DNA from 2 places in the Shimwellia blattae DSM 4481 genome. Region 1 is predicted to be linked to the other one. Evidence: predicted binding sites of a transcription regulator. Region 1 holds the regulator's gene; the other holds the start of a gene.
The links. The regulator LexA, encoded in region 1, represses DNA repair genes until DNA is damaged. The targets are predictions, from matches to a motif close to TNCTGTATGTACATACAGNA.
Positions count from the first base shown of each region.

Region 2: the regulator LexA is predicted to act here: its motif matches at 1,977-1,996, upstream of EBL_RS07605 (metal-dependent hydrolase).

Region 1 is NC_017910.1:3,791,003-3,796,354, reverse strand. It holds gene ubiA (4-hydroxybenzoate octaprenyltransferase) at 1-216, shown strand, start outside; gene plsB (glycerol-3-phosphate 1-O-acyltransferase PlsB) at 286-2,706, opposite strand; gene EBL_RS17775 (diacylglycerol kinase) at 2,947-3,318, shown strand; gene lexA (transcriptional repressor LexA) at 3,428-4,039, shown strand; gene dinF (MATE family efflux transporter DinF) at 4,118-5,352, shown strand, end outside.
Region 2 is NC_017910.1:1,638,396-1,643,747, reverse strand. It holds gene EBL_RS07620 (fructosamine kinase family protein) at 1-499, shown strand, start outside; gene EBL_RS07615 (YniB family protein) at 533-1,069, opposite strand; gene hxpB (hexitol phosphatase HxpB) at 1,226-1,894, shown strand; gene EBL_RS07605 (metal-dependent hydrolase) at 2,012-2,599, shown strand; gene EBL_RS07600 (L-cystine transporter) at 2,737-4,128, shown strand; gene cedA (cell division activator CedA) at 4,192-4,422, opposite strand; gene osmE (osmotically-inducible lipoprotein OsmE) at 4,586-4,924, opposite strand; gene nadE (ammonia-dependent NAD(+) synthetase) at 5,189-5,352, shown strand, end outside.

The DNA of each region.
Region 1 (5,352 bases):
CTGGCGGTGCTGGCGCTGATGGTGCTGCTGGGCGGGATAAACGGGCTGGGGTTTGCCTTTTACGCGGCCATTGTGCTGGCCGGTGCGCTGTTTATCTACCAGCAGAAGCTGATAGCCGGTCGCGAGCGCGAGCTGTGCTTTAAAGCGTTTATGAACAATAACTATGTGGGGCTGGTGCTGTTTATCGGCCTGGTGCTGAGTTATCTGCACCTCTGAGGGGAACGCAGTCGCGCGGTAAAAAAACAGGCGGGACAATTCCCGCCTGTGTTGTTTTTAGCGCCCGGGTTATGCGTCCTGGGCGTCGCTTTCGATGGTCAGGCGCACATCCGGCATGATGAGGTCCGCCAGCATCCGGTAGACCTTCAGGGTCTCATCCGGCTCGGCATCGCCCGTATCGCTGATGTAGCCTTCATCGCGCAGGGTCAGCACCAGGGTTGAGAACACCGCCTTATCGAAGAATTCCGGGGCGTTGATCCCGTGCAGCACGGATAACCGCTGGGCCAGTGTCCGGCTCTCTTTTTCCAGCGTCCCGCGGTTAATTGACGGGTTAGCGCTCAGCAGCCAGAAGGTAATGGCGTAACGCTGTACCGTTTCCCGGGCACCGGCGGCCAGCAGCTGTAGCGTCCGGGAGTGGGTTGGCGTGACCCGCAGCAGGGAGTCATCCACAGCAATCAGCTCCTGGCGCGCCAGCTCGGCGATCAGTTTATCCACCACGCCCGGCAGCTCGCTGATGTCCCAGCGCAGGAACAGCTCGGCTTTGAGCATCGGGTAGAGCACTTCGACCTGGCGCAGCAGCTCACCGCGGGCGATTTTGCGGTGCTGGGTGATGATCGACGCCAGCAGCGAAGGCAGGATCAGCATGTGCATGATGTTGTTACGGTAGTAAGTCATCAGCACCGCCTGCTCGCGGGGCAGAATAATAATATCGCCGATGGTGTCCTTTTCGACCTCGAACTTATTCATCTGCAGCGCGTGGTTGATGAGCGCTTCGCTGGTGAGGGCGGGCACGGTGGTGTCTTTGGCGTAAGGCACATTACGCATCAGCGCCAGGTAGCAATCCAGCTGGGAGGTTAACTGTTCGCGGGTCAGCGAACGCTGCCGGGAGGCAAGCAGCGCCGTGCAGCACAGGTTCATGGCGTTCGCGGCCCCGGCGTTGTTAATGCGCGTCATCAGCATACCGGCGATGTTGTTCACCGTCGGGGTCAGCCAGGCAGGGCGCACCGCTTCAATGGGGTCAATGGACTCGCGCCACTCAGGCACATGCTGGTTGAGGAAGGTCATCAGCGGCAGCGGTTCACCGAAGTTAACATACCCCTGGCCCAGGTTACGCAGCTTGCTCAGGCCGCGCACCATCTGCATAAAGCCTTCTTTTTCTTTGGTGGCACCGCGCAGCTCTTTCGCGTAGGTGCCCACCTCCATCACATGCTCATAGCCGATATAAATCGGCACCAGGGTTATCGGGCGGTTACCGCCGCGCAGCATGGCCTGGATGGTCATCGACAGGGTGCCGGTTTTCGGATCCAGCAACCGGCCGGTACGGGAGCGGCCGCCCTCAACGAAATATTCCACCGAGTAGCCACGGGTAAACAGCTCCCCGAGGTATTCGCGAAAGACCGTGGAGTAGAGCTTATTGCCCTTAAAGGTGCGGCGGATAAAAAACGCCCCCAGGCGGCGGAAAATCGGCCCGGCGGGCCAGAAGTTCAGGTTGATACCGGCAGCGATATGTGGCGGCACCAGCCCCTGGTGATACAGTACGTAAGACAGCAGCAAATAGTCCATATGGCTGCGGTGGCAGGGCACATAGACCAGTTCATGGCCTTCATGGGCCAGCTGACGCACGCGCTCGGCGTTATGGACGTTGATCCCCTGGTAGAGGCGGTTCCAGGTAAAACCGAGGATCCGGTCGCTCATGCGGATAGCTTCGTAAGAGAAGTTGGCCGCGATCTCCTCCATCAGCGCCACGGCATTCTGCTGGGCCTTCTCATGGGAAATTTTCTTACTGCGGGCTTCGTCTTCTACCGCTTTGGCAATCGCTTTGGAGGCCAGCAGCTTATTGAACAGATCCTGGCGCACCGGCAGGCGCGGGCCAACCGCCGCCAGGCGCTGGCGGGCAAAATGCATCCGCGCGACGCGCGCCAGCTTCTGGGCGATGGATTTGTCAGTGCCGTGTTCGGTGGCCATCCAGCGTAATGAGACCGGCGGCGAGAAGCGCACAAAGCTGTCGCGGCCCAGCCAGAAGACGGCAGAGAATTTCTGAATGCCGTTAAGCATCCGCAGCGGCGGGTTCACTTCCCCTTTTTCCCGGCCCGGTGCGCGGCCGAACATCACGGAGACCGGCACCAGCTGCACATCCAGATCCGGGTTCGCCCGGTGGAGATCCAGATACTGGTGAAACAGCTTAATGGTCTCTTCTTTTGGCGCGTAATAGGTGAACACCCGCGGCCCACCGTGGACGAACACATAGCGCGGCAGCTCGGTGCCGTCTATTTCAAGAGGTTCAAGGGGATCCGGAAGATCATGGGCCAGACACTGGGCACGCAGCGTCAGCAGGTCTGCCTTGGAATTATAAGGCAGCACATACATAATCGGGCGTGAGGTATCCAGGCCCAGTTCAGGAGCCGGATCCGCCGGAATAGATTTGCTTTTTACCATCAGACTTAATGGTAAATTCAGTAACTTATAGTAAATACTTGGCCAGCCTGACATAAACGATGTAAAGCCTCTGGGTTAATCATGCAAATGCGCTGCAAGAATATCAGAAAACAGTGTGGATTTCTGTGCCCTGTCGCGACCCTTTTTGCCACACAACCGCGCCCGGCCTTTTCCCGGGCCGGACCGGGTGGCGGTGCGGGGATAACCGGTGTGCAACGGGCTGTATTAATGAGAAACTTTCACAGTATATAATCGGCCCCCCGACAACGGGCTTTTTTTCATAAGGCATTTTTCATGGCAAATACATCCGCAACCGGGTTAACCCGGATCATTAAAGCAGCAGGTTACTCGTGGAAAGGCATCAAAGCCGCATGGATCAACGAAGCGGCCTTCCGCCAGGAGGGGATGCTGTCTATTGTGGGGATTATTGTCGCCTGCTGGCTGGATGTTGACCCGGTCGCCCGGATCCTGCTGATAGGCTCTCTGGTGCTGGTGATGATCGTAGAGATCCTCAACAGCGCCATTGAAGCGGTGGTTGACCGTATTGGTCTGGAGCACCATGAGCTCTCTGGCCGGGCGAAGGATATGGCCTCGGCGGCGGTGCTGTTTGCGCTGTTACTGGCGCTGTTTATCTGGGTTGTGCTGCTCTGGCAGTATTTCCGTTAAGCCTCGCAAAACCGGTAAGTGGCTGGTTTTTTTACGGGCCGTATGGTTCCAAAATCACCGAAGACTGTATATACTCACAGCATAACTGTATATACACCCAGGGGGCGGAATGAAAGCATTAACAACCAGGCAGCAAGAGGTGTTTGATCTTATCCGGGATCATATCAGCCAGACCGGTATGCCACCGACCCGTGCTGAAATCGCCCAGCGCCTGGGGTTCCGTTCCCCGAATGCGGCGGAAGAGCACCTGAAAGCTCTGGCCCGTAAAGGGGCCATTGAGATTGTGTCCGGCGCGTCCCGTGGCATCCGCCTGCTGCAGGAAGAGGAAGAAGAGGGCTTACCGCTGGTTGGCCGCGTGGCCGCAGGTGAGCCTCTCCTGGCCCAGCAGCATATTGAAGGCCATTATCAGGTCGATCCTCAGTTGTTTAAACCCAGTGCGGATTTTCTGCTGCGCGTTAGCGGCATGTCGATGAAAGACATCGGCATTATGGATGGCGATCTGCTGGCGGTGCATAAAACCCAGGAAGCGCGCAACGGCCAGGTGATTGTGGCGCGCATTGACGACGAAGTAACGGTAAAGCGCCTGAAAAAACAGGGCAATACCGTGCAGCTGCTGCCTGAAAACAGCGAATTCAGCCCGATAGTGGTTGACCTGCGCGAGCAGAACTTCACCATTGAAGGGCTGGCCGTTGGGGTTATCCGCAACGGTGAATGGCTGTAATTCCACCCCTTCTTTTCTGACTGACCGTAGCGCCCCCGGGGCGCTACGGTGTTGTTTTGCCTCTTTTTCGGGTATCTCATGACGTTCTTCTCTACAGCGGATCGGGCCTTGTGGCGCCTGGCGCTGCCCATGATATTTTCCAATGTTACTGTCCCGCTGCTGGGGCTGGTGGATACTGCCGTTATCGGCCACCTGGACAGCCCGGATTACCTGGGCGGTGTGGCGGTGGGGGCCACGGTAACCAGCTTTTTGTTTATGCTGCTGCTGTTTTTACGCATGAGTACCACCGGGCTGACCGCCCAGGCCTACGGGGCCCGGGACCCTCTCGGGCTGGCCCGGGCACTGGCCCAGCCGCTACTGATTGCCCTGGTCGCCGGGGTGGCGATTTTACTGTTCCGGGCGCCGCTTATTGATCTGGCGCTGCATCTGGTGGGCGGCAGCGATGCGGTGCTGCACCAGGCCCGGCGATTCCTTGAGATCCGCTGGCTCAGCGCCCCGGCCGCACTGGCGAATATGGTGCTGCTGGGCTGGCTGCTGGGTGTGCAGTATGCCCGGGCACCGGTTATTCTGCTGGTGGTGGGGAATATCCTCAATATTGTGCTGGATCTCTGGCTGGTGGTCGGGGCCGGTATGAACGTGCAGGGGGCCGCACTGGCAACCGTTGTGGCTGAATACGCCACGCTTGCGACCGGCGCGCTGATGGCCTGGAAAGTGCTCAGGCTGCGCGGCGTGTCTGCGGCCATGCTGCGCCAGGCCTGGCGCGGCGATCTCGGGCGTCTGCTGGCGCTGAACCGCGACATTATGCTGCGATCGCTGCTGATCCAGCTCTGTTTTGCCTCTATTACCGTACTGGGTGCCCGCCAGGGTAACGATATTGTGGCGGTAAACGCCCTGCTGATGACCTTTCTGACCTTTACCGCCTACGCGCTGGATGGCTTTGCCTATGCGGTGGAGGCCCACTCGGGCCAGGCGTTTGGTGCCCGGGACCGCAGCCAGCTGCTGACCGTATGGTACGCGGCCTGCCGCCAGGCGGGCCTGGTGGCGCTGGGCTTTGCGCTGGCATACGCCCTGTGCGGCGGGGCGATTATTGACGCGCTGACCTCGATTACCCCACTGCGTGAGCTGGCCCGCCACTATCTGTGGTGGCAAATTGCGCTGCCGCTGGTGGGGGTCTGGTGCTACCTGCTGGACGGGATGTTTGTCGGGGCCACGCGCGGGCGCGAGATGCGCAACAGTATGGCGATAGCCGCCGCCGGTTTTGGCCTGGCCCTGCTGGCCCTTCCCGGGCTCGGGAACCACGGCTTATGGCTGGC
Region 2 (5,352 bases), 2.0 Mb from region 1:
GTTTGGCCTGGATTTTGATAATGACCTCTCCACCACCCCACAGCCCAATACCTGGCAGCGCCGCTGGTCCAGCTTCTTTGCGGAGCAGCGCATTGGCTGGCAGCTGGAGCTGGCGGCGGAAAAAGGGATAGACTTCGGCGGCATTGATACGATTGTCAAAAAAGTGGAGGACCGGCTGGCAGGTCACCAGCCTCAGCCTTCGCTACTGCACGGCGATCTGTGGTCCGGTAACTGTGCCCAGGGGCCAGACGGCCCGGTGATTTTTGATCCGGCCTGCTACTGGGGGGACCGGGAGTGTGATCTGGCGATGCTGCCGCTCCACCCGGAACAACCGCCGCAGATTTACGACGGTTACCAGTCCGTTTCTCCCCTGCCGCTGGATTTTATGGACCGGCAACCGCTCTACCAGCTATATACCTTATTAAACCGCGCCATTCTGTTTGGCGGCCAGCATCTGCAAACGGCCCACCAGGCCGTGGATGATTTTATGGCCTCTTAAGGTCCCGGGCGCAGGCGACCACCTGCGCCCCGGTTACAGAAACCCCAGCAGGGACAGGCAAACATAGCCGATAACGCCGATGATCACCGGCAGGATATACAGCGGGAAATACTGCACCAGCAGGGTGTGGCGCGGAATCACCAGCCGTGCCTCCAGCTGGCTGCGGCTCAGCCCGTCCGGGCCTTTGGCCTGCTCCAGGATAAGCTGGTCCTCGATCCCCTCTTTCAGCGCCCGCGACTGGCGCCACATGCGCGCACCGCTGGCCTGTAAGGCGATCCCGACAAAAATCAGCACATAGATAATCCAGAAGCCCACATTAAGGCCGTGGTTAAAATCCGGCAGCGGCGAATTATGCCAGAACAGGTTCAGAAACGGCGTGTTAAAGCGCACCATGTCGATCATCACGTGGGCAAAATCCATCATGACTGCGTCGATACCCGGTTTTTTCTCGCTGTGCTGGTACATATACTGCAAAACAGAGATAAGCGTTGATATCACCGCGGGAATAAAAATTACCCAGCCCGCAATACGTTTGATAATAGCCACACGCCCCAGCTGTTGGTACGTCATCCCTTCCCCTTGATTTATCTTCTTAAAAAACCCGTTAAGTCTACCTGCTTACGCCACGTTTCGCCTGAATTTTGCGGTGCATTTTGTTAATCATCCCGCAGGGCGTACACTCAGCAGAGTATTTATCCTGCTATTTATCCGAAGGAGTTATTGCTGATGACCACTGCCCCTCATGTTGCCGCAGCCCTGTTTGATATGGACGGCCTGTTAATTGATTCAGAGCCTTTATGGGATCAGGCGGAACGGGAAACCCTGGCCAGTGTCGGTGTCGACCTTACCCGCCAGCATGAATTACCGGATACCCTGGGGCTGCGTATCGATCTGGTGGTTGACCTCTGGTATGGGCGCCAGCCCTGGCAGGGGCCCTCAAAAGCGCAGGTGACCCAGGCAATTTTTAAACGCGCCATTGAGCTTGTTGAGCAGCAGCGCCCGCTGCTGCCAGGCGCTGCCCAGGCCATTGCCCTGTGTAAAGAGAGCGGCATGAAAGTGGGCCTGGCCTCCGCCTCGCCTATGTATATGCTGGAGCAGGTACTGGAGATGTTTGGCTTACGCAGCCAGTTCGATACCCTGGCCTCTGCAGAGCATCTGCCCTACAGTAAGCCCCACCCGCAGGTGTACCTGAACGCGGCACAGCAGCTGGGTATTCCCCCGTTGCAGTGTGTCACCCTGGAAGACTCCGTCAACGGCATGATCGCCACCAAAGCGGCGCGGATGCGCTCTATCGTTGTGCCGGCGGCTGAGAACCGCAGCAACCCGCGCTGGGTGCTGGCAGATGTTCAGCTCACCTCCCTGACTGAACTGACCCTGAGCCACTTACAGGGTTAACCACCCGGGCGCCCGGTATTCCCGGGGCCCGGTGACAATTTGTTACCGCGTCACCCCTTCCGTCTACTGTATAAAAACCCTATACTGGATGAATTGACAGTTATTTTCGGGTGTATCATGACGGCGGAAGGCCACCTGCTCTTTTCCATTGCCAGTGCTGTTTTCGCCAAAAATGCCGGGCTCACCCCGGTACTGGCAGAAGGAGACTGGTGGCATATTGTTCCGGCGGCGGTGCTCACCTGCCTGCTGCCGGATATTGATCACCCGCGCTCCTTCCTCGGCCAGCGGCTGAAACTTATCTCTACCCCCATTGCCCGGGCCTTCGGCCACCGGGGGTTTACCCACAGCCTGATGGCGGTATTTGTCGCCCTGACACTCCTGTATCTGAAGGTGCCGGAAACCTGGCTTATCCCGGCGGATGTCCTGCAGGGGATGGTGCTGGGCTATCTGAGCCATATTGCCGCCGATATGCTTACCCCGGCCGGGGTGCCCCTGCTGTGGCCCTGCCGCTGGCGGTTCAGATTCCCGATTGTCACCCCGCACAAAAACAACCAGCTGGAGCGGATTTTATGCATCGCGCTGTTTGGTTTCTCAGTCTGGATGCCCCAGGGGCTGCCGGAGACCCAGGCGGTCCGCTGGTCCAGCCAGTTGATTCACACCTTTCAGGGCGGGTTTAATCGTTTTATTATTCACCAGCAAAACTAACTGCCACCGTTATATTCCAAAAAGTAATAAACAATATCTTTTGAATATAAACTCCCGCTCAGGGCATCTGCTACCCTGAGCGGTATAAAGGCATGACCAATGAGCATGCCTGATTATAATGAACTGGAGATTTGGGGATGAACCTTCCACTTATTGCGAACGTTGTCGTGTTCGTTATTCTGCTGCTGGCGCTGTCCAGAACCCGCCACACTCAGTGGAGCCTGGCCAAAAAGGTGCTGCTCGGCCTGGGGATGGGGGTGGTGTTCGGCCTTGCGCTGCATACTGTCTACGGGGCCGGTAACCCGGTCATGGCCGCCACCATTCAGTGGCTGAATATCGTGGGCAACGGCTATGTGCAGATGCTGCAGATGATCGTCATGCCGCTGGTGTTCGCGTCTATTCTGAGCGCGGTAGCCCGCCTGCACAACGCCGCGTCGCTGGGTAAAATCAGCGTGCTGACCATCGGCACCCTGCTCTTCACCACGCTGATTGCCGCGCTGGTGGGGATTCTGGTCACCAACCTGTTCGGGCTGAGCGCCGAAGGTCTGGTCCAGGGGAGTGCGGAAACCGCACGGCTGAATGCCATTGAAACCAGCTATGCCGGTAAGGTGGCCGATCTCAGCGTGCCGCAGTTGATCCTCTCTTTTGTACCGAAGAACCCGTTTGCCGATCTGACCGGCGCGAACCCCACCTCGATTATCAGCGTGGTGATTTTCGCGACCTTCCTCGGCATCGCCGCCCTGAAACTGCTCAAAGACGATGTGGAAAAAGGCCAGCGCGTACTGGTGGCGATCGATACTCTGCAAAGCTGGGTGATGAAACTGGTGCGCCTGGTGATGCAGCTCACCCCGTACGGGGTACTGGCCCTGATGACCAAAGTGGTCGCCAGCTCTAACCTGCAGGACATCATCAAGCTGGGTGGCTTTGTGGTGGCCTCTTATATCGGGCTTGCCATTATGTTTGGCGTGCATGCGCTCCTGCTGGCGGTGAACGGCGTTAACCCGGTGAAATACTTCCGTAAAGTCTGGCCGGTTATCACCTTTGCGTTTACCAGCCGCTCCAGCGCCGCGTCCATTCCGCTCAATGTGGAAGCCCAGACCCGCCGTCTGGGGGTGCCGGAGTCTATTGCCAGCTTCTCAGCCTCTTTCGGCGCCACTATTGGCCAGAACGGCTGTGCGGGCCTGTACCCGGCAATGCTTGCGGTGATGGTGGCACCAACAGTTGGGATCAACCCGCTGGATCCGGTATGGATAGCCACCCTGGCCGGTATGGTGACTCTGAGCTCCGTAGGGGTTGCCGGTGTGGGCGGTGGCGCGACCTTCGCCGCGCTGATTGTGCTGCCGGCGATGGGCCTGCCGGTCACCCTGGTGGCGCTGCTGATTTCCGTTGAGCCGCTTATCGATATGGGCCGTACCGCCCTGAACGTGAATGGCGCAATGACCGCCGGGACCATCACCAGCCAGCTGATGAAGCAGACCGACACCGCCGTGCTGAACAGCGACGATTACGAAGCCCTGGCCCAGCGCTAACCGCCCGCAGGGCACCACAAAAAACGCCGTGCTGTAATCAGCGCGGCGTTTTTTTATTCCCGGTTACAGCTCATCCTGGCGAACCTGATCCGCCCAGCGCTGGGCGGCCTGGGGAATATCAAACCCCGGCGACTGGCGAAACCGGTCCCCCACCAGGATAAAAGCCACATATTTATTTTTCAGCACCCACACGTCCCGGTACTCCTCCATACGCCAGGCATGGCTGGGCGGCGCAGGCTCGACCCGGGGAACATAGCTGATGATAGGGCGGTTTTGCTGGCGAAGTGGTTTCATGGTGTCAAATCTGGCTCTATGGCAATCACACAAACTGCGGGAATTATACCTGAGCCCGGGGGGAACGTCGCCCGTCCTGTGCGCAACCGTGTGAACTGGCGGGTAAAATAGTGGGGTTAATCCGGTCTGCCAGCACAGGCTGCACTGGCAGACCGGCTGAAGGTCACTTTTTAGTGGAAGGGTCTGTATCATACTCGGCACAGGTCTGATACCCGGTGTTCATCACGTGGCCGGTATCGTCCAGCGCCACAAAGTAGGTATCAATCTTGCCATCCCGCTGCCCCAGGATATAGGTCTGGCAGGTGCCACGGGCATGGATCATGGTCACTTCGGAAGCCGGTTTACCGGCTATGGCGGCCACCTGACTGCGGGTCATTCCTTTTTTGACATCTTTCACGACCGGCTGGGTAAACTGATCTTTGGTACGATCATAAGCGGTACATCCCGCCAGCATGGCCAGTACTGCGGCGGCGCCGAATACGCCGGCTATGTGTTTATTCATTATTACGTCCTCTGATAACTATCAGGTTATTCCCGTTTTCAGTCTGGAATATAAAATACAATTTATCAACCTGTTAGCCATTTTACGCTCTATTCGTCACCAAAAAATCAGAATAATGTAACACCGGGCCAGTTCCGGACTTTTCCGCCACCGCCCGGGGAACAACCGCCCGGCTCTCGCTTGTCGTTTTCATCGCAACGCGGTAGTTTTACTGCCATTATTATCATTCGCCACCCGGCAGACTGACCTTAATGGAGGGGTTGTATGACTTTGCAGCAAGATATTATTCGCACTCTGGGGGTCAAACCGCAGATTAATGCCGGTGAAGAGATCCGCCGCAGCATCGATTTTTTAAAGTCATACCTGCAAACATATCCGTTCCTGCGCACCCTGGTGCTGGGGATAAGCGGCGGCCAGGATTCAACACT